DNA from 2 places in the Microbacterium sp. NPDC059771 genome. Region 1 is predicted to be linked to the other one. Evidence: riboswitches for the same ligand, from Rfam matches in the RefSeq annotation. Region 1 holds a riboswitch; the other holds the start of a gene.
What was found. Region 1 has a riboswitch for thiamine pyrophosphate ahead of thiM (hydroxyethylthiazole kinase). Riboswitches for the same ligand answer to the same signal wherever they lie in the genome.

Region 1 (10,659 bases):
AGATCGGCAACCAGGCGCCCTACGGCTCGCCGCTGATCCCGGCGGCGATCGTCGGCGGCTCGATGTACGTCGCGGTCTGTCTCCTGCTCTCCTACATCGCCTACCGGCTGCAGCGTCGGGCGAAGCGCTCGCCGAAGGCGGGACCGGCCGAGCCCGATCCGCGGCAGCACGGCGGCGAGACCAACACCTCGCTCATCGTGCTCCAGAAGGGTGCGGGGAAGTTCGACGCCGACAACGCCGGAGGTCCGGGTCTCTGAGTCGCGACCGGCGCGGGACGCGCGTCCCGCGCCGGTAGACTCGACTCCCGTGTCAGAGTCTCCGGAAATCACCCCCGACGCGGTCGAAGCCGCCGTCGCCGACGCCCTCGCGGCGATCGATGCGGCCGCCGACACCGCCGAGCTGAAAGCCGCCCGAGCCGCGCACGTCGCCGAGGGATCGCCGCTCGCGGTCCTGAACGCCTCGATGCGCCAGGTCGCCCCCGAGAACAAGGCCGCGTTCGGCAAGCTCGTCGGCCAGGGGCGGGGGCGCGTGACCCAGGCGCTCGCGGCGAAGGAGGCCGAGCTGGCCGCCGCCGAGGTCGCCGCACGGCTCGAGGCCGAGCGGGTCGACATCACCGCCGTCCCCTCGCGCACGCGCGTCGGTGCCCGCCACCCGCTCACGCTGCTCCAGGACCAGGTCGAGGACATCTTCGTCGGCATGGGATGGGAGATCGCGGAGGGACCGGAGCTCGAGCACGAGTGGTTCAACTTCGATGCGCTGAACTTCGACGTCGACCACCCCGCCCGCCAGGAGCAGGACACGTTCTACGTCGACCCGACCTCGCGTCACCTGGTGATGCGCACGCACACCAGCCCGGTGCAGGTGCGCTCGATGCTCGACCGCGAGGTGCCCATCTACGTGCTGTGCCCCGGGCGGGTGTACCGCACCGACGAGTTCGACGCCACGCACCTGCCGGTGTTCACGCAGTTCGAGGGGCTCGTGATCGACAAGGGCATCACGATGGCGCACCTGAAGGGCACGCTCGACCACTTCGCGCGTCAGCTCTTCGGGCCGGAGGCGAAGATGCGCTTCCGCACCAACTACTTCCCCTTCACCGAGCCGTCCGCCGAGCTCGACCTGTGGCACCCGACCTTCAAGGGCGGCGCGCGCTGGATCGAGTGGGGCGGCTGCGGCATGGTCAACCCGAACGTGCTGCGCGCGGCCGGGATCGATCCAGAGGTCTACAGCGGCTTCGCGTTCGGCATGGGCATCGAGCGGGGACTCATGTTCCGCAGCGATGTGCAGGACATGCGCGACATGGCCGAGGGCGATGTCCGTTTCAGCGAGCAGTACGGGATGGTGGTGTGATGCGCGTCCCGCTTTCGTGGCTGCGTGAGTATGTCGATCTGGCCCCCGAGACCACGCCCGAGGATGTCCTCGCGGCGCTGGTGACGGTCGGCTTCGAAGAGGAGGACGTGCACCGCTTCGCCATCACGGGTCCCGTGGTGGTCGGCCAGGTCGTGTCGCTCGAACCGGAGCCCCAGTCCAATGGCAAGACCATCAACTGGTGCCAGGTGGACGTCGGGGAGGAGCGCGGCGGCGTCCGCGGGATCGTCTGCGGGGCGCACAACTTCGTCGCCGGGGACAAGGTCGTCGTGACCCTTCCCGGTGCGGTGCTGCCCGGCCCGTTCCCGATCGCCGCGCGCAAGACCTACGGGCACGTGTCAGACGGGATGATCGCCTCCGCGCGCGAGCTCGGCCTCGGCGACGAGCACAACGGCATCGTCGTGCTGTCCGACCTCGGCATCGATGCCCCGGTGGGCACCGACGCCATCGCGCTGCTCGGCCTCGACGACGTCGCGGTGGAGATCAACGTGACGCCCGATCGCGGCTACGCCTTCTCGGTCCGCGGTGTCGCCCGCGAGTACGCCCACGCCACGGGCGCGACCTTCCGCGACCCCGCGGAGCGCGACTTCGCCGAGCTGCAGCCCGGCTCCGGTCACACGACCGTCGTCGACGACCGGGCCCCGGTGCGCGGCAACGTCGGTGCAAGCGAGTTCGTCACGCGCGTCGTGCGGGACGTGGACCCGTCGCGCCCGACGCCGCCGTGGATGATCGCCCGGCTGAGCCTCGCCGGCATGCGGTCGCTGGGCGTGCTGATCGACATCACGAACTATGTGATGCTCGAGCTCGGGCAGCCGCTGCACGGCTACGACCTGGACAAGCTCGCGGGCGGCATCACGGTCCGTCGCGCGACGCCGGGCGAGAAGATGACCACGCTCGACGGCGTGGAGCGTGCGCTGCACGAGGAGGACCTGCTCATCACGGACGAGTCCGGACCCATCGGCCTCGCCGGTGTCATGGGCGGCGGCACGACCGAGATGAGCGACACCACGCGCAACGTGCTGATCGAGGCGGCGACGTTCGACCCCACGACCATCGCCAGGACGGCCCGTCGCCACAAGCTGCCCAGTGAGGCGTCCAAGCGCTTCGAGCGGGGCGTCGACCCGCTGATCCCCTTCGTGGCGGCGCGTCGGGCGGCCGACCTCATGGTCGATCTCGCCGGCGGAACGCTCACCGACGAGGGCGGCGCGCTGTTCGCCGAGGTGTTCGTGGAGGACATCGCGCTGCCGGCCGGCTTCGTGCAGGGGCTCATCGGCGTGGACTACACCGACGACGAGATCACGGGCGCCCTCACGACGATCGGCGCCGAGGTGACGGAGGCGGAAGCCGGCTGGACCGTGATCCCGCCCACCTGGCGACCCGACCTCACCGACAAGTGGACGCTCGCGGAGGAGGTCGCCCGCATCCACGGGCTCGACCGCATCCCCGCGGTCTTGCCGACGCCGCCGTCCGGTCGCGGCCTCACCGCCCACCAGCAGGGTCGTCGCCGCGTGGCGAACGCGCTCGCGGCGGCGGGCTTCGTCGAGACGCCGGCCTTCCCGTTCACGACCGAGGCGCAGAACGACCTGCACGGTTCCGCGTCGGGAGAGCACCTGCCGAGCATCCGCCTGGCGAACCCGCTCGACGGGCAGGCCCCGTACCTGCGCCGCTCGCTGATCCCGGGGCTGCTGCAGACCGCGCACCGCAACATCGCCCGCGGCATGACCGACCTGGCCCTCTTCGAGACGGGCCTCGTGTTCCTGCCGGAGCCGGGCGTCGAGTACGGAACCGACGAGGTGCCGCCGCTCGGCGTGCGCCCCTCCGACGAGACGCTCGCCGCGCTCGACGCGTCCATCCCGCCCCAGGAGCGCCACATCGCGGTGCTCCTCACCGGCAACGTGTCGCCGCGTCAGCCGGGTCGTCCCGCCGAGGCGTCGGGGCTGGTCGAGGCGCTCGACGCCGTGCGCGTGATCGCTGCCGCCGCGGGCATCGACATCGACGTGCGACAGGCGCAGCGCGCCGCGCTGCATCCCGGCCGCACCGGGGCGCTCGTCGCGGCCGGCGAGGAGGTCGGCTACGTCGGGGAGCTGCACCCCTCGGTGGCGGAGGACGCCGACCTGCCCGGTCGCGCCACCGTGCTCGAGCTCGACCTCGACCGCATCCTCACCCTCGCGGGGACGCGGATCGTGGCGGCCTCGCTGTCGACGTTCCCCGCGGCCACGCAGGACGTGTCGCTGACCGTGGCCGCCGATGTGCCGGCGGGCGAGGTGCGGGCGGCGCTCGCCGAGGGGGCGGGCGCGCTGCTGGAGTCGGTGCGACTGGTCGACGACTACCGCGGTGAGGGCGTGTCCGAGGGAGCCAAGAGCCTGACGTTCGCGCTGCGTTTCCGCGCCGACGACCGGACGCTCACCGCTGCGGAGGCGACCGACGCCAAGCTGGCGGGTGTCGCGGTCGCGGCGGAGCGATTCGGCGCCGCACTGCGCGACTGATCGACCCCGTCGCGAAGGCCTTCCGCTCTGCCCTGAGCGGAAGGCCTTCCGCGTTTCCCCGGATGCTGCTGGCATGGGCACATGACGGATGTGCTGATCCTGGGCGGGACGGGCTGGCTCTCGGGGCGGATCGCCCACGGCTGGCTGGAGGCGGGCGCGGACGTGACCTGCCTCGCGCGCGGGGGGCGTGCCGCTCCCGACGGGGCGGCGCTGATCGTCGCCGACCGGGACGCACCGGACGCCTATGCGGAGGTCGCCCGCCGCGAGTGGGATCACGTCGTGGACGTCTCCTCACGGGCGGCACACGTCGCGGAGGCCGTCGCGGCCCTCGGCGATCGTGCGGCGCAGTGGACGTACGTGTCGTCGATGTCGGTGTACGCCGATGACATGACCGCGGGCGCCGACGAGTCCGCGCCGCGTCACGCGCCCGCGCGCGACGGCCAGGGGGAGGACGACTACGCGGCCCAGAAGGTCGCGGCGGAAGACGCCGTCGCGGCCCTCGGCGCACGCGCGCTCGTCGCGCGTCCCGGGCTGATCGTGGGCGACGGAGACCCCAGCGATCGCTTCGGCTACTGGGCCGCCGCCTTTCTCCGCGCGGCCGACGGTCCGGTGCTCCTGCCGCCCCTCGACGGGAAGACCGCGCAGGTGATCGATGTGGACGATCTGGCGGCGTTCCTCGTGACGGCGTCTCCCGGTTCTCCCGTGAATGCGATCGGCGACGCGCGTCCGCTCGGGGAGGTGCTGGACGCCGTGCGTCGTGCCGCGGGTCACGAGGGGGCGACGGTGATCGCCGACGCGGATCGGCTGGTGGCCCAGGGCGTGGAGTACTGGATGGGCCCGCATTCGCTCCCGCTCTGGTTGCCCGAGGAGATGACCGGATTCATGACGCGGTCGAACGCCGCCTATCGGGCGCGCGGCGGGGCGCTGCGTCCGCTGGCCGACACGATCGCGCGCGTGATCGACGACGAGCGCGCACGCGGCGTCGACCGGGAGCGGAGGGCGGGGCTGACCCGCGCCGAGGAGCTGCGGATCCTCGCGGCCGTCACGGAGGGACCCGCCGGAGCTCGCTAGACTGCGAGGCAGTGACACGGGGTGCCGCATCCGCGGCTGAGATCACACCCGTCGAACCTGATCTAGTTCGTACTAGCGAAGGGATGTCGCGATGAGCGATCTTCTGCGTCCTGTTTCCACCCCCGACCTCGCCGCCTCGGCGGGAAGACTGCGGGAGGCGCTGCGGCAGTCGCCTCCGTTGACGCACTGCGTCACCAACGCGGTCGTCACGGGCTTCACCGCCAACGTGCTGCTCGCCCTGGGCGCCGCGCCCGCGATGGTCGACATCGTCGGCGAGGCCGAGATGTTCGCCGGTGTGGCCTCCGGTCTGCTGATCAACCTGGGCACGCCGACGCCCGAGCAGCGCGCCGCGAGCGTGGAGGCCGTGACGGGAGCCGCGGCGTCCGGCACCCCGTGGGTGCTCGACCCGGTCGCGATCGGCGTGCTGCCGGTGCGCACGACCCTCGCGCATGAGCTCGCGGCGCGGCGTCCGACCGCGATCCGCGGCAATGCGTCCGAGATCCTCGCCCTGGCAGGCCACACGGCCGGCGGTCGCGGCGTCGACGCGACCGACGGCACCGAAGCCGCTGCCGGGGCGGCGCAGGAGCTCGCCCGCACCACGGGAGCCGTGGTGGCCGTGTCCGGGCCCGTCGACCTGATCACCGACGGCGATCGCGTCGTGCGCATCGCCAACGGCCACGAACTGCTCACGCGCGTGACGGGTGGCGGCTGTGCTCTGGGCGCCGTGATGGCGGCCTTCCTCGGAACCGCTCGGCAGACGGGAGACGATGCGCTCACGGCGGTCGCCGCGGCGACCCTCGTCTACACCGTGGCGGCCGAGCACGCCGCCCCGGTCGCCGCAGGGCCCGGCACTTTCGCTGTCGCGCTGCTGGACGCGCTCGACGCCGTGACCGCGGATGACGTCGCCGCGGGCGCCCGCGTGTCGGAGGAGACCCGATGAGTGCCGACTTCTCGCTGTATCTCGTCACCGATCCCGGGCTGTGCGGGAAGCGCGGTGTGGTCGAGACCGTGCGCCGCGCGGTCGACGGCGGCGCACGCATCGTGCAGCTGCGCGACAAGAACGCCGCGCACGAGGAGACCGTCGAGCAGCTCATCGCGCTCTCCGCCGTGATCGACGGGCGGGCGCTGCTGGTGGTCAACGATCGTCTGGACGCCGCTGTCGAGGCGCGGGCGCGCGGCGCGCGGGTCGACGGCGTGCATCTCGGCCAGGCCGATGCGTCGGTGCGGCGTGCGCGAGAGCTGCTCGGTCCGGACGCGCTCATCGGACTCACCGCGAACACCCGTGAACACCTCGATGCCGTGCGCGCACTGCCGCAGGGCACCATCGATTACCTCGGTGTCGGGGTGATCCGCCCCACGAGCACCAAACCGGACCACCCGGAGCCGCTCGGCGTCGAGGGGTTCGCGGCCTTCGCGGCCGAGAGCCCGCTCCCGTGCGTCGCGATCGGCGGGGTCGGCATCGATGACACCGAGGCGCTCCAGGCCGCAGGCGCGGCGGGGCTCGCCGTGGTCTCCGCGCTCTGCGCCGCCGCGGACCCCGCGGAGACGGCCTCCGCGTTCCGTCGTCGTTGGCGGGCGGGGGTCGTGCCGCGTGTGCTCAGCATCGCCGGCAGCGACCCGTCGGGCGGCGCCGGCATCCAGGCCGACCTGAAGGCGATCGCCGCGAACGGCGGATACGGGATGGCGGCGCTCACCGCCCTCACGGCGCAGAACACGCGGGGAGTGCGGGCGGTCCACGTTCCTCCGGCGGATTTCCTCCGCGCGCAGCTGGACGCCGTGTCCGACGACATCGTCATCGACGCCGTGAAGATCGGGATGCTCGCCGACGCCGAGGTCATCCGCACGGTGGCCGACTGGCTCGATGTGCAGCGTCCCCCGGTGGTGGTGCTCGACCCGGTCATGGTGGCGACATCGGGCGACCGTCTGCTCACCCCCGACGCGGAGCGTGAACTGCGGGGGCTGCTGACGCGCGCCACGGTGGTCACGCCGAACCTCGCCGAGCTGGGCGTGCTGGTCGGTCGCCCCGTCACCGACTGGCCGGATGCGCTCGCCGCTGCTGAGGAGCTGTCGGCCGACATCGGCGCCGCGGTGCTCGTGAAGGGCGGGCATCTCACGGGTGACGAGGCGCCGGATGCGCTTGTGGACGCGGACCGCGGCCTGCGGGACGAGTTCCCCGGAGCGCGCATCCCCACCACCAACACGCACGGCACCGGCTGTTCCCTGTCGTCGGCGCTCGCCACCCTGCTCGCCCGCGGTCTCACGCCGTCCGACGCGGTGCATGCCGCGCGCGCCTGGCTGCGAGAGTCGCTGCGGGCGGCGGGTGCGCTCGCCGTGGGGCAGGGACATGGGCCCGTCCATCATTTCGCTGGAATGTGGGACCGCGGCGACCTGGAAACCCGGCAGACGGCGGAGGAGATCGCCGGCGACTGGTGGCAGGACATCGCCGACGTGCGCGACGGGATCGACGCGCTGCCCTTCCTCCGCGGTCTCGCCGACGGCACACTCGCGCGCGAGCCGTTCCTGTTCTACCTCGCGCAGGATGCGCTGTATCTGCGCGAGTACGCGAGGGTGCTCGCGGCCGCGGCGCGGACCGCCCCCACCTCGGCGGAGCAGGCGTTCTGGGCGCACGCGGCGCACGGATCGATCGTGGGGGAGCTGGAGCTGCACGCGTCGTGGCTCACGCCCGAGCGCGGGGTGAGCGCGGAGACGTTCGCGGCGGAACCCGCGCCCGCGACCACCGCGTACCTCGACCATCTGCGATCGGTCGCGTTCGGCGGCGATCATGCCGAGCTCGTCGCCGCCGTGCTGCCGTGCTTCTGGCTGTACACCGATCTGGGCAGGCGGCTGCACGCGGGAGACTTCGGCGCGGAGGCCCGTGATCCCGATCACCCCTATGCCTCGTGGCTGTCGACCTACGCCGATCCGGCGTTCGAGGAGGCGACGGCGCAGGCCATCGCATTCGCGACCGCGGCGGCATCGCGGTCTGACGCCTCCGGACGGGAGCGCATGCGGCGCGCGTTCCGCACCTCGAGCGCACACGAGCTGGCGTTCTTCGCCGCGCCGCTGGAGGCCGCCGCCGTCGGATGACGGTGCGGATTTGCGGTGGCGACGACGGCCGCGCTACTGTCGCGACATGCCTTCGGCCGCCACCGCTCCTTCGACGCTCGCTCCGAGCGTCATCGCTGTGCGCCGACGCCGCGGCCGCCGACTCTAGGCGACCCCGCCCTCCTGCCTGCGCGTGCGCGGCGGTCGAGTGCCGGTGTCGCCGCCTTCGGCCCCGTCCCCGGTCCCGAAATCGTCGAGGACCCGACCGTTAAGGTAGAAGCATGACGTACTCCGTCGCCGTCTCCGGCGCATCGGGCTATGCAGGCGGCGAGATCCTCCGCCTCCTGGCCGCCCACCCCGACATCGAGATCCGCACCGTCACCGCGCACTCGAACGCCGGTCAACCGCTCGTCGACCACCAGCCGCACCTCCGCTCGCTCGCGCATCTCACGCTCCAGGACACGACTCCCGAGATCCTGGCGGGTCACGACATCGTGTTCCTCGCCCTCCCGCACGGTCAGTCGGGGCAGTACACCGACGCGCTCGGCGACGTCCCGCTGGTGATCGACGCGGGTGCCGACCACCGGCTCACCTCGTCGGCCGCCTGGGACGCCTTCTACGGCGGCGCGTTCCATGAGCCGTGGGCGTACGGCGTTCCCGAGCTGCCGGTCGCGGGCGGACGGCAGCGCGACGCGCTGCGCGGGGCGACGCGCATCGCGGCTCCCGGATGCAACGCCTCCACGGTCAGCCTGAGCCTCGCACCGGGTGTCGCCGCCGGAGTGATCGACCCGTCCGACATCGTGTCGGTCCTCGCCGTCGGCCCGTCCGGGGCGGGCAAGAGCCTCAAGCCGAACCTGCTCGCCAGCGAGATCCTCGGCTCGGCCAACCCCTACGCGGTCGGCGGCACCCACCGGCACATCCCGGAGATCCGGCAGGCGCTCGCTGCGGCCCGTCCGGCCGACGCCGACGCCTCGGGCGCCGATATCCGCATCTCGTTCACGCCGGTGCTCGTCCCGATGTCGCGGGGCATCCTCGCCACCTCCACCGCGCCGATCGTCGAGGGCGCGACCGACGCGGAGATCCGCGCGGCCTGGGAGAGCGCGTACGGCGAAGAGACCTTCGTGCAGCTGCTGCCGGAGGGCAGCTTCCCCCGCACCGCCGACGTCCTGGGCGCCAACACCGCCCTGATCGGCCTGGCGATCGACCGCTCCGCCAACCGGGTCACCGTCGTCACCGCCGTCGACAACCTCGTCAAGGGCACGGCCGGTGCCGCCATCCAGTCCATGAACATCGCGCTGGGGCTCCCCGAGGCCCGTGCCCTCTCGATCAACGGAGTCGCCCCGTGAGCGTTACCGCACCCGCAGGATTCGAAGCTGCCGGGGTCGCCGTCGGCCTCAAGTCCACTGGCAAGCCCGACGTCGCCGTGGTCGTGAACCGGGGTCCGCGCAAGGTCGGAGCCGCGGTGTTCACCAGCAACCGCGCCAAGGCGAACCCCATCATCTGGTCGCAGCAGGCCGTGGCCGACCGGGTGGTCGAGGCCGTGGTGCTCAACTCGGGCGGGGCGAACTGCTTCACCGGCAGCTTCGGCTTCCAGACCACGCACCAGACCGCCGAGACGGCCGCCGAGTTGCTGGGCATCAGCGCGGGCGACGTGCTCGTCTGCTCGACGGGCCTGATCGGCACGGGTGACGAGGCCTTCCGCGCCAAGGTGCTCGAGGGCACGGCGCAGGCCATCGCCGAGCTCAGCGCCGACGGGGGAGAGAGCGCCGCACACGCCATCATGACCACCGACACGGTCGCGAAGACCGCTGTCGTGTCGCGCGACGGCTGGACGATCGGCGGCATGGCGAAGGGCGCGGGCATGCTCGCCCCGGGCCTGGCGACCATGCTCGTGGTGCTCACGACCGACGCGGTGCTGGAGCCGCTGCAGGCCGATGAGGCGCTGCGCCGTGCGACGGGACAGACCTTCGACCGGCTCGACTCGGACGGGTGCATGTCGACCAACGACCAGGTCACGCTGCTGGCCAACGGGGCCTCCGAGGTCGTGCCCGACCTCGACGACTTCGCCGAGGCGCTCACCGCGCTCTGCCAGGAGCTCGCGGTGAAGCTGCAGGGCGATGCGGAGGGGGCGAGCCACGACATCACGATCGAGGTGCGTCACGCCGTCACCGAGCAGGAGGCCGTCGAGGTGGGCCGTTCGGTCGCGCGCAACAACCTCTTCAAGGCCGCGATCTTCGGCAACGACCCCAACTGGGGGCGGGTGCTCGCGGCGATCGGCACCACCAACGCGCAGTTCGACCCGTACGACGTGGACGTGTGGATGAACGGGGTCCGGGTGTGCACGGCGGGCGGCCCCGACCGTCCGCGCGAGGAGGTCGACCTCACGCCGCGCGCCACCCACCTGCTGATCGACCTCAAGGTCGGCGAGGCCACCGCGACGGTGCTCACGAACGACCTGACCCACGACTACGTGCACGAGAACAGCGCCTACGCCTCATGACCGACATCCAGGACACCACGCCCGACGTCGCCGCGCAGAAGGCGACCACGCTGATCGAGTCGCTGCCGTGGCTGAAGACCTTCCGCGACCAGATCGTCGTGGTCAAGTACGGCGGCAACGCCATGGTCTCGGACGAGCTGCAGGAGGCCTTCGCGCAGGACATCGCCTACCTCCGCTACGTCGGCGTGCAGC
Region 2 (10,659 bases), on a different contig from region 1:
CTAGAAAGTCCGCCTGTGCTGGGAAAAATCCTCCTCCGCTATCTGTCCCGATATAAGTGGCTCCTCGTGGCCGTGCTGGTCTTCCAGTTCGCCAGCGCGGCTGCCACCCTCTACCTGCCCCGCCTCAACGCCGACATCATCGACAAGGGCGTCGCGCAGGGCGACACCGCCTACATCTGGCGCACCGGTCTGTTCATGCTCGCGGTCTCCCTGGGCCAGATCGTCGCCTCCGTGATCGCGACCTTCTTCGCCGCGCGCGCGGCGATGGGCGCGGGTCGCGACATCCGTGCCGACGTGTTCGGCAAGGTCAGCGGCTTCTCCGAGCGCGAGGTGTCGCAGTTCGGCGCCGGCTCCCTCATCACGCGCAACACCAACGACGTGCAGCAGGTGCAGATGCTGGCGATGATGGGCGCGACCATGCTCGTCACCGCGCCGCTGCTCGCGATCGGCGGCATCATCTTCGCCGTGCAGACCAACGCCGGGCTCAGCTGGCTCATCGCCGTGTCGGTCCCCGTGCTCCTGCTCCTGGCGGCGCTCGTGATCGGCCGCATGGTGCCGCTGTTCCGCAGCTACCAGGGCAAGCTCGACACCGTCAACCGCATCATGCGCGAGCAGCTCACCGGCGTGCGCGTCGTCCGCGCGTTCGTGCGCGAGCGCATCGAAGAGGAGCGCTTCCGCGGAGCCAACACCGACATCATGGTCGTCGGCCGCAAGGTCGGCTCGCTGTTCGTGCTGCTGTTCCCGCTGTTCATGCTCATCCTCAACGTGACCGTGGTCGCCGTGATCTGGTTCGGCGGCATCGAGGTCAACAACGGCACCGTGCAGGTGGGCACGCTGTTCGCCTTCATGCAGTACATCGGCCAGATCATGGGCGGCGTCATCATGGCCAGCTTCATGGCGATGATGATCCCGCGCGCCGCCGTCTCGGCCGAGCGCATCGGCGAGGTGCTCAACACCGAGTCGACCATGACGCGCCCCGCGAACGGCGTCACCGAGTTCCCGACGCCGGGTGCGGTCGCGTTCGACGACGTCGCCTTCACCTACCCGGGCGCCGACGCGCCCGTGCTGACCGGCATCAGCTTCGCGGCGCAGCCGGGTGAGACGGTCGCGATCGTGGGTTCCACGGGTGCGGGCAAGACCACGCTGGTCTCTCTCATCCCGCGTCTGTTCGACGTCTCGAGCGGCTCGGTGCACGTGGGCGGCACCGACGTGCGCGAGGCCGACGTGGAGGCGCTGTGGGACAGCATCGGTCTGGTGCCGCAGCGTCCGTTCCTCTTCACCGGCACCGTCGCGTCGAACCTGCGCTACGGCCGGGAGGACGCGACCGATGAGGAGCTGTGGCACGCGCTCGAGATCGCCCAGGGGCGTGACTTCGTGGAGGAGATGCCCGACGGGCTCGAGTCCCGCATCGCCCAGGGCGGCACGAACGTGTCGGGCGGCCAGCGCCAGCGCCTCGCGATCGCGCGGGCCATCGTGCACCAGCCGAAGGTGCTCGTGTTCGACGACTCCTTCTCGGCGCTCGACCTGACCACGGACGCGCGACTGCGGCAGGCGCTGTGGCGCGAGCTGCCGCACGTCACGAAGATCGTGGTCGCCCAGCGTGTCTCCACCATCACCGACGCCGACCGCATCGTGGTGCTCGAGGGCGGCACGATGGTGGGCGTCGGCACGCACGAGGAGCTGCTGGAGACCAGCGGCACCTATCGAGAGATCGTCGAGTCGCAGCTGGGGGTGGACGCATGAGCGCGCAGGACGACAAGCGCACCGCCGCGCCGAAGCGCGGACGGGGGAAGGCCCCGGTGCAGACCGAGGAGCGCGAGCTCACGGCGGAAGAGCAGTACGAGGCCGAGCTCGCGGAGCAGGCACGGCAGAACGGCGGCGGCTGGGACAGCGTCGCGCCGGGCAAGGCCGACAACTTCGGCCCGAGCTTCGCCCGCATGATCGGACTGCTCAAGCCCTCGGCCGTGTGGTTCGTGTTCGTGTCGATCCTCGGAGCCCTGGGCGTCGTGCTGACGGTCGCAGCTCCCAAGGTCCTGGCCGAGGCGACCAACATCGTCTACCGCGGCTTCATCTCCATCCAGCTCGGCCAGCCGAACGGCGACTTCCCCGGGTTCCCCGCCGGAACGTCGCAGGACGTGGTGGTCGATGCGCTGCGCGGAGCGGGACAGGACGACTTCGCCAACCAGGTCGGCGCCCTCGGCGACTTCCGGGTCGGCGACGGCATCGACTTCGATGCTCTGCGCTGGGTCATCGCCGCCGTCCTCGCGATCTACGTGGTGGCCGCGTTCCTGAGCTGGCTGCAGGGATACGTGATCAACGTCATCATGGTGCGCACCATGTGGCGTCTCCGCGAGGCCGTCGAGGCGAAGATCAACCGGCTGCCGCTGTCGTACTTCGACAGGGTGCAGCGCGGCGAGCTGATCTCCCGCGTCACGAACGACATCGACAACATCACCCAGACGATGCAGCAGTCCCTCTCCGGGGCCCTGACCGCCGTGCTCACCGTGGTCGGCGTGCTGGTGATGATGTTCTCGATCTCGTGGCAGCTGGCACTGGTGGCCCTGGTCGCGCTGCCGCTCATGGGCGTGATCTTCGGCGTCATCGGCCCGCGCTCGCAGAAGGCCTTCGGCACCCAGTGGCGCAAGGTCGGCCGTCTCAACGCCCGCGTCGAGGAGGCCTTCTCCGGGCACGCGCTCGTGAAGGTGTTCGGTCGGGAGCAGGACGCGCTCGACAAGTTCAAGGCCGAGAACGAGGAGCTGTTCCAGGCGAGCTTCAAGGCGCAGTTCCTGTCGGGCATCATCATGCCCGCCATGACCTTCGTCGGCAGCCTCACCTACGTCGGCATCGCGGTGCTCGGCGGCCTCATGGTCGCGAGCGGGCAGCTGCGCCTCGGCGACGTGCAGGCGTTCATCCAGTACTCGCAGCAGTTCACGCAGCCGCTGTCGGAGCTGGGCGGCATGGCAGCGGTCGTGCAGTCCGGCACGGCGTCGGCCGAGCGGGTGTTCGACCTGCTCGACGCCGACGAGCAGGAGCCCGACGAGGCCGACGCCCCGCCGCTCGGCGACGGCAAGGGCGTGATCGAGTTCGAGAACGTGTCCTTCTCCTACACGCCGGAGCGACCGCTGATCACCGACCTGTCGTTCCGGGTGGAGCCGGGCCAGACGGTCGCGATCGTCGGGCCGACCGGCGCGGGCAAGACCACGCTGGTCAACCTGATCATGCGGTTCTACGAGCTCAGCGGCGGGCGCATCACGCTCGACGGTCAGGACATCTCGCAGATCACGCGCGACGACCTGCGCTCGCGCACCGGCATGGTGCTGCAGGACCCGTGGCTGTTCGCCGGGAGCATCCGCGAGAACATCCGCTACGGTCGCTCGACCGCGACCGACGAGGAAGTGCTCACCGCCGCCAAGGCCACGTACGTCGACCGGTTCGTGCACGCCCTCCCCGAGGGCTACGACACCGTGCTCGACGAGGATGCGTCCAACGTGTCGGCCGGTGAGCGGCAGCTGATCACAATCGCGCGCGCGTTCGTCGCCCAGCCGTCGATCCTCATCCTGGATGAGGCCACCTCGGCCGTCGACACCCGCACCGAGCTGCTGCTGCAGCACGCGATGGCCGCGCTCCGCCAGGGGCGCACGTCGTTCGTGATCGCGCACCGCCTGTCCACCATCCGCGACGCCGACCTCATCCTCGTGATGGAGCACGGCGACATCGTGGAGAAGGGCACGCACGACGAGCTCATCGCCGCGCAGGGCGCCTACTGGCGGCTTTACCAGTCGCAGTTCGAGCAGGCCGCGACCGACCTCGACGCGGAGGAGGCCCTCACGGGCTCCACGCCCGTGGTCGTCACGGGGGAGGCCGCCGACGAGACGGCACGGGAGCAGGCCGACGACGCGATCGCCGGAGCCTCGGTCGGGGCGAACGTCCCGGCCGCGGAGGCCGCGGCCGCACGAGCTCTGCTCGATGACGGCGCCGAGGGCGCGGGGCCCCGCGACTGACGCCTCGGCGGTCCCGCACCAACGACACGACGCCCCGCTCCGGATCCTCGGAGCGGGGCGTCGTCGTCTGCGCGGCCGGTGAACGGCGGCGCCTGGCTCAGTCGGTGTGGACGGTGATGCCCAGCAGATCGAGCGGGTGCGTCAGGCGCCACCAGGGACTGGGGCCCTCCACGTCTTCGCGCAGCACGAGGGCCGTGTCCGCCGTGTCGAGCGGCCCGGTGGTGGTCAGCGTGCCCACGCGGTCGTCGGCCTCTCGTCGCTCGCCCAGGTCGAACGCGGCGGTCGCGGTCGCGGCGGCACCGTTCCACAGCACGACGTCCGCGTCCTCCGCGGTGACCACATCCACCTCCTCGCCCCACATCGTGGTGACGCGACCGACCACCGTGCCCGCGGCGACGGCCGGTTCCTCCGTCTGCAGCTCCGCCTCCGCCTGACTGAACAGCGCGCGGGTGGCCGCGAGCCGCGACTCGTCGTCGGCCTGATCCAGCACTGCCGCGAACAGCCGCACGGTCGTGTCGCCCACCTCCACATCCTTCGCGGTGAGGAGGTTCCACCCGACCAGGGTCCCGGTCTTGATGCCGACGACGCCCGGATCGGCCAGCATGCCGTTGGTGTTCACGACCGTCCCCGCGCCCGGAAGCTCGACCGAGGCGGTGCCGACGATCTCCGCGAACACCGGGTTGCGCATCGCCAGCTCGCCCAGCGCGATCAGCGCCTCCGGCGTCGCGACGTTGCGCTCATCGAAACCCGACGGCGTCACCACCGTGATCCCGGTCAGACCACGCTCGCTCAGCCACTCCTCGGCCGCCCTGGCGAACTCGGAGTTCGACCCCCAGATCTCCGAGGCCAGCCGATCGATGTAGTTGTTCGCCGAGCCGAGCAGCGTGCCCTGCAACAGCTGATACTCCGTGAGCACACCGTTGACCGGGACGTCGAGCGCCGACTGATCCTGGCGTCGATAGTCCCAGTAGCGCACGCTGTCGCCGCGGGTGAAACGGAACTCCGGTCCCTGCTCACCCGGCGCGAGCGGCATCCGATCCAGCACCATCAGGCTGCTGACGACCTTCGTGATGCTCGCGATGCTCACCGCATCCGGGATCGACGCCGACGTGGTCATGCCGGCAACCCCCACGGCCGCGCTGCCCTCCGCAGGCCACGTGAGCTCGGCGGCCGTGGCGGGCGTCGTCTCGAACTGCACCGCCTCCACCGCCGGGGGCACCTCGTGCAGCGGCCACAGCAGCGTCGTGCCCGAATAGGCCAGGACGAGCCCGGCCAGCACCCCCAACGGCACCAGCAGGCCGGGGCGCGCGATGGCCGGACGCAACCGGGCCCCGCGGAACAGCCCCTCGGCGGTCTGCGCCTCCGGCTCGGCATCGAGCGAGACGGCGGGAGCGTGGGCCGCGACATCGGCCGGATCCACCCAGGTCAGCGCGGTCGCCGGGGTCGCGTCGTCCGCCCACTGCGCGGCCGTACCGGACAGGAGGGCGACCGCTGCATCGTCGTCTTCGGCCGGGGGAGCCGGCTCCGAGACCCTCGCGCGGAACGGCGGCTTGGTCAGCGGCGGCGTCGCTGCCGTGATCGTCGAGGACGCGGAGTCCGCGGCGGGCGGGGCCGACGCGACGGACGCGATCGCGGGATCAGCGGAGGGGGAGGTCTCGGCCGCGGGGCGGTCCGTGCTCCCGTCCGCGTCGCCTCCGGTGGCGACGCCGTTCGCGGAGGCATCGGTCGCGGTCGCGGTGCGCGCACGGTCGCCGAACAGCGCGCCGAGACCGGAGGTCGACACGGCGGAGGCGGCGGGAACCCGCGCCGGGGGTCGCGCGGCGTCGTCGCCCGCGTCATCGCTCCCGGTCGGTGGGGTGGTGGTCACCCGCGCCCGCGAGCGCAGCGCGGACGTGGGGGCGTCGTCGGAGGGGGCAGCAGTCGGAGCGGGGCCGTTGCCGCCGATGCCCGTCGCCTCGCCGGCGGGATCGGATGCGGTCACCCGCTTACGGTACCGAATCCGGCCGGGAATCGGCCGCGCCGGGGCGGCGACGCGCCAACCGGCGGACCGGGTAGGATCGTCAGCACAACCACGGGAGTCCGGCGAGCCGGGCTGAGAGGGAGCGAATCGCGCTTCGACCGTCGAACCTGATCTGGGTCATGCCAGCGCAGGGAGGAGTTCCTATGAGTACGTCCACGTCCACGTCCGCATCCGCGAAGACCTCGACGGCGGCCGCGCCGCGCAGCTACCTGCGCTGGCGCATCGTCGACATCGTCGTCGCCAGTGTCCTCGGTGTCGCCGCCGGCCTGATCTTCCTCGCCTGGAACGTCGGCTACCTCGGCCCCAAGGCCCTCCTCGAACCGCTGCTCCCCGGGCTGCAGGGCCTGCTCGACGGCCCCTGGCTGTTCGCGGGCGTGCTCGGCGGACTCATCATCCGCAAGGCCGGAGCCGCGATCTACGTCGAACTGCTCGCCGCCGTCGTCTCGGCGCTCATCGGCAACCAGTGGGGCGGCTTCCTCACCCTGGAGGCCGGGCTCGTGCAGGGGCTCGGCGCCGAGCTCGTCTTCCTGCTGTTCTTCTACCGTCGCTGGTCGCTGCCCGTCGCGATCCTCGCCGGTGCGGGCGCCGCGCTCGCGGGCGGCATCAACAACCTCGTGCTCTGGTACGCCGGATCCGGCCCGGCGTTCACGACGATCTACCTGCTCAGCACCGTCGTCTCCGGCGCGGTGATCGCGGGGGCGCTGTCGTGGGTTCTGGCCAGGGGCATCGCGGCGACCGGCGCGCTCGACCGGTTCGGCTCCGGCCGCGAGGCGCGCGTCCGCGTCTGATGGGGGCCGAGCAGGCCACCCCCGCCGCCGTCGAGGCCCGAGGGTGGGGGTGGCGTCACGCGAGTCGCCTCGCCTGGGCCCTGCGCGACGTGTCGTTCCGCATCGAGCCGGGCGAGCGCGTGCTCGTGCTCGGCGCATCCGGCGCGGGCAAGTCGACGCTGCTGCACGGGCTCGCCGGTGTGCTGGGCGGCGAGGAGGAGGGCGAGAGCGAGGGCCGGCTGCTCGTCGACGGCGCCGCGGCGACCGCCACCCGGGGTCGCGCGGGACTGGTGCTGCAAGACCCCGACTCGCAGGTGATCCTGGCACGCGTGGGCGACGACGTCGCCTTCGGCTGCGAGAACCTGGGCATCCCGCGCGCCGAGATCTGGCCGCGCGTCACCGCCGCCCTGGAGGCCGTGGGGCTCGACGTGCCGCTCGACCACCCCACCAAGGCGCTGTCGGGCGGGCAGAAGCAGCGCCTCGCGCTCGCGGGACTCCTCGCCATGCGCCCCGGACTGCTGCTGCTCGACGAGCCCACCGCGAACCTCGACCCGCACGGGGTGGCGGAGGTGCGCGACGCGGTGTCGCGCCTGCTCGACACCCACCCCGCCACGCTCGTGGTCGTGGAGCACCGGCTCGACGTGTGGCTGCCCCTCATGACCCGCGTGATCGTGATCGGCGAGGGCGGCGTGGTCGCCGACGGCCCCCCGCACGAGGTGCTCGGGGCTCAGGGGCAGCGGCTCGCCGACGACGGGGTGTGGGTCCCCGGGTATCCGCCCGCGTTCCCGCCGCCGCCGCGCACGGCCCCCCGCGAGGTGCTGCTCTCGGCGCGCGGGCTCGCGGTCGCCCGGGTGAAGGGTCGCCCGGTCGCCACGGGCATCGACCTCGACGTCCACGCGGGAGAGGCCGTCGCGGTCACCGGGCCCAACGGCGCCGGCAAGTCGACGCTCGGCCTCACGCTCGCGGGACTCCTTCCGCCCGCGGGGGGAGCAGTGGTCGCCGCGCCCGAGCTCGCGGACGGCGCCGACCCCGCGCCCATCCGGTGGAGCTCGCGCGACCTGCTCACCCGCGTCGGCATGGTGTTCCAGGAGCCGGAGCATCAGCTGCTCGCCACGACCGTGCGCGACGAGCTCGCCGTCGGCCCCCGCGCGCTCGGCCTCCCCGAGGACGAGATCGCCGCGCGCACCGACGAGCTCCTCTCCCGCCTGCGCCTCGACCGTCTCGCGGCCGCGAACCCGTACACGCTGTCCGGCGGGGAGAAGCGGCGCCTCACGGTCGCGGCCGCGATCGCCACACGCCCCCGGTTGCTCGTGCTGGACGAGCCCACGTTCGGGCAGGACGCGCGTACGTGGGCGGAGCTGGTCGCGCTGCTCGCGGCCTTGCGCGACGAGGGGTCGGCCGTGGTCGCGATCACGCACGACCTCGACGTGGCCAGAGCCCTCCACGCCACCCGGTTCGACCTGGGCGGCATGCCGTGACCCTGCTCGACGCGAAGGCCCGCACCGGCGCGGTGGCCCGCATCAACCCGGTCGCCAAGCTCGGCGTGAGCGCGCTGATCGCCGTGCCGCTCATCCTCACGCTCGACCCGGTCTCGGCCGCGGTGGCCCTGGCGCTCGAGTTCGTGCTGTTCCTGTTCGCGGGCATCGGCTGGCGGGAGTTCTGGGTGCGCACGTGGCCGGTGTGGCTCGCGGCGCCGCTCACCGGGCTCACGATCGCGCTGTACGGCGAGACCTCCGGCACCGTGTACGTGGACTGGTTCGTGCTGCGCATCAGCGAGGGCTCGCTCGCCCTCGCCGTGGCGACGATGCTGCGCGTGCTCGCGATCGCCCTGCCGTCCGTGGTGCTGTTCGTGACCGTCGACCCCACCGACCTCGCCGACGGGCTCGGGCAGATCCTCCGCCTCCCCGCCCGGTTCGTGCTGGGTGCGCTCGCGGGCCTGCGCATGGTCGGACTGTTCCTCGACGACTGGCGGGCGCTCGAACTGGCGCGGCGCGCACGCGGGGTGGCCGACCGCGGACGCCTCCGCCGTTTCTTCGGGATGGCGTTCGCGCTGCTGGTGCTGTCGATCCGCCGCGGTGCCAAGCTCGCCACGGCCATGGAAGCGCGAGGGTTCGGAGCGCCGGGGCGCCGCACGTGGGCGCGCGAGTCGCGGTTCGGGGCGGCGGAGTGGCTGCTGCTCGCGGTCGGCGCGGCCATCTCCGGCATCGCGGTCGCGGCGGCCGTGCTCACCGGAGCCTGGAACTTCATCCTCGGTCCCGGCGCCTGAGCCTCACCCCGTTTACGCGAGGGGCGGGAGATACGTCAACGCGCCGTGGCTAGCGTGACGAACGGAGTGAGAAGCCGACTCAGCCGAAAGGACTCCGCACATGAGCACTGCACCCACCGACGGTCAGCCGATCTTCACCCGGCCGGGGGAGGCCACGGTCGCACCGCGACACGTGATCCCCGACGCCGAGTCGCTCCCGTCGACCGCGAAGCAGATCGTCGAGGACGAGACCATCCTCGACGGCAACGCCCGTCTGAACCTCGCGACGTTCGTGAGCACCTGGATGGACGACGAGGCCAAGCAGGTGTACATGGCCTCGTTCGACAAGAACATGATCGACAAGGACGAGTATCCGCAGACCGCCGCGATCGAGGACAACTGCTGGCACATGCTCGCGAACCTCTGGCATGCGCCGGATGCCGCCCGCAGCATCGGCACGTCCACCATCGGCTCGTCCGAGGCGTGCATGCTCGGCGGGCTCGCGTTCAAGCGCCGGTGGCAGCAGGCGCGTCGCGCCGCGGGGAAGGACGCCTCCTCGCCGAACCTCGTGATGTCGAGCGCCGTGCAGGTGTGCTGGGAGAAGTTCTGCAACTACTTCGACGTGGAGCCGCGCTTCGTGCCGATCAGCGAGGAGCACAAGACGCTCGACGGGCACGAGCTGGAGAAGTACGTCGACGAGAACACGATCGGGGTCGTGGCGATCATGGGCGTCACCTACACCGGCATGTACGAGCCGGTCGCGCAGATCGCGGCGGCGCTCGACGAGATCCAGAAGAACACGGGGCTCGACATCCCGATCCACGTGGACGGCGCCTCCGGGGCGATGATCGCCCCGTTCCTGCAGCCCGACCTGGAGTGGGACTTCCGCCTGGAGCGGGTGCACTCCATCAGCACCTCCGGCCACAAGTACGGGCTCGTGTACCCCGGACTCGGGTGGGTCGTGTGGCGCGACGCCCAGTGGCTGCCGGAGGACCTCGTGTTCCAGGTCAGCTACCTCGGCGGGGAGATGCCCACGTTCGCACTGAACTTCTCGCGCCCCGGCGCACAGGTGCTGCTGCAGTACTACCTGTTCCTCCGCCTCGGCTTCGAGGGGTACCGGGCGGTGCAGCAGGCGTCGCAGGACGTGGCGAAGTTCCTGTCGGCGGGCATCGCGAAGCTCGACGCGTTCGAGCTGTGGAACGACGGCAGCGACATCCCCGTGTTCGCGTGGCGGTTGAAGCAGGGGCATACCGACAACTGGACCCTGTACGACCTGCAGGATCGGTTGCGCATGCGCGGCTGGCTCGTGCCCGCCTACCCGATGCCCGCCGACCTGGAGGAGCTCACGGTGCAGCGCATCGTGGTGCGCAACGGCCTCAGCATGGACCTGGCCGCCGAACTGCTCGACGCGATCACCGCCGAGGTCGCGCACCTCGACGCCCTCACCGCGCCGATGCCGGGCGACCACCCCGACTCGGCGTTCCACCACTGAGGCGCGGGTCATGTCTGCACACGGTGCCGAACACGCCCCCCGTCCCGCCGTCACCCCGTCGACCCGCGTCTCCCGGCCCGCGGTGGCCGTGCTGGGGGTGGGGCAGCTCGCCCTGCTGACGCTCGTCGTGGTGG

Region 2: another riboswitch for thiamine pyrophosphate. It lies ahead of ACFV3I_RS14040 (ECF transporter S component); the one in region 1 lies ahead of thiM (hydroxyethylthiazole kinase).

What each region holds. Positions count from the first base shown of each region.
Region 1 covers NZ_JBHWHK010000003.1:227,226-237,884, forward strand. The annotation lists gene ACFV3I_RS18435 (amino acid ABC transporter permease) at 1-257, shown strand, start outside; gene pheS (phenylalanine--tRNA ligase subunit alpha) at 307-1,347, shown strand; gene pheT (phenylalanine--tRNA ligase subunit beta) at 1,347-3,851, shown strand; gene ACFV3I_RS18450 (NAD-dependent epimerase/dehydratase family protein) at 3,933-4,922, shown strand; TPP riboswitch at 4,930-5,023, shown strand; gene thiM (hydroxyethylthiazole kinase) at 5,014-5,862, shown strand; gene ACFV3I_RS18460 (bifunctional hydroxymethylpyrimidine kinase/phosphomethylpyrimidine kinase) at 5,859-8,009, shown strand; gene argC (N-acetyl-gamma-glutamyl-phosphate reductase) at 8,249-9,313, shown strand; gene argJ (bifunctional glutamate N-acetyltransferase/amino-acid acetyltransferase ArgJ) at 9,310-10,467, shown strand; gene argB (acetylglutamate kinase) at 10,464-10,659, shown strand, end outside.
Region 2 covers NZ_JBHWHK010000002.1:58,789-69,447, forward strand. The annotation lists gene ACFV3I_RS14025 (ABC transporter ATP-binding protein) at 16-1,743, shown strand; gene ACFV3I_RS14030 (ABC transporter ATP-binding protein) at 1,740-4,001, shown strand; gene ACFV3I_RS14035 (D-alanyl-D-alanine carboxypeptidase) at 4,099-5,982, opposite strand; TPP riboswitch at 6,063-6,172, shown strand; gene ACFV3I_RS14040 (ECF transporter S component) at 6,165-6,809, shown strand; gene ACFV3I_RS14045 (ABC transporter ATP-binding protein) at 6,809-8,266, shown strand; gene ACFV3I_RS14050 (energy-coupling factor transporter transmembrane component T) at 8,263-9,054, shown strand; gene ACFV3I_RS14055 (glutamate decarboxylase) at 9,155-10,525, shown strand; gene ACFV3I_RS14060 (amino acid permease) at 10,536-10,659, shown strand, end outside.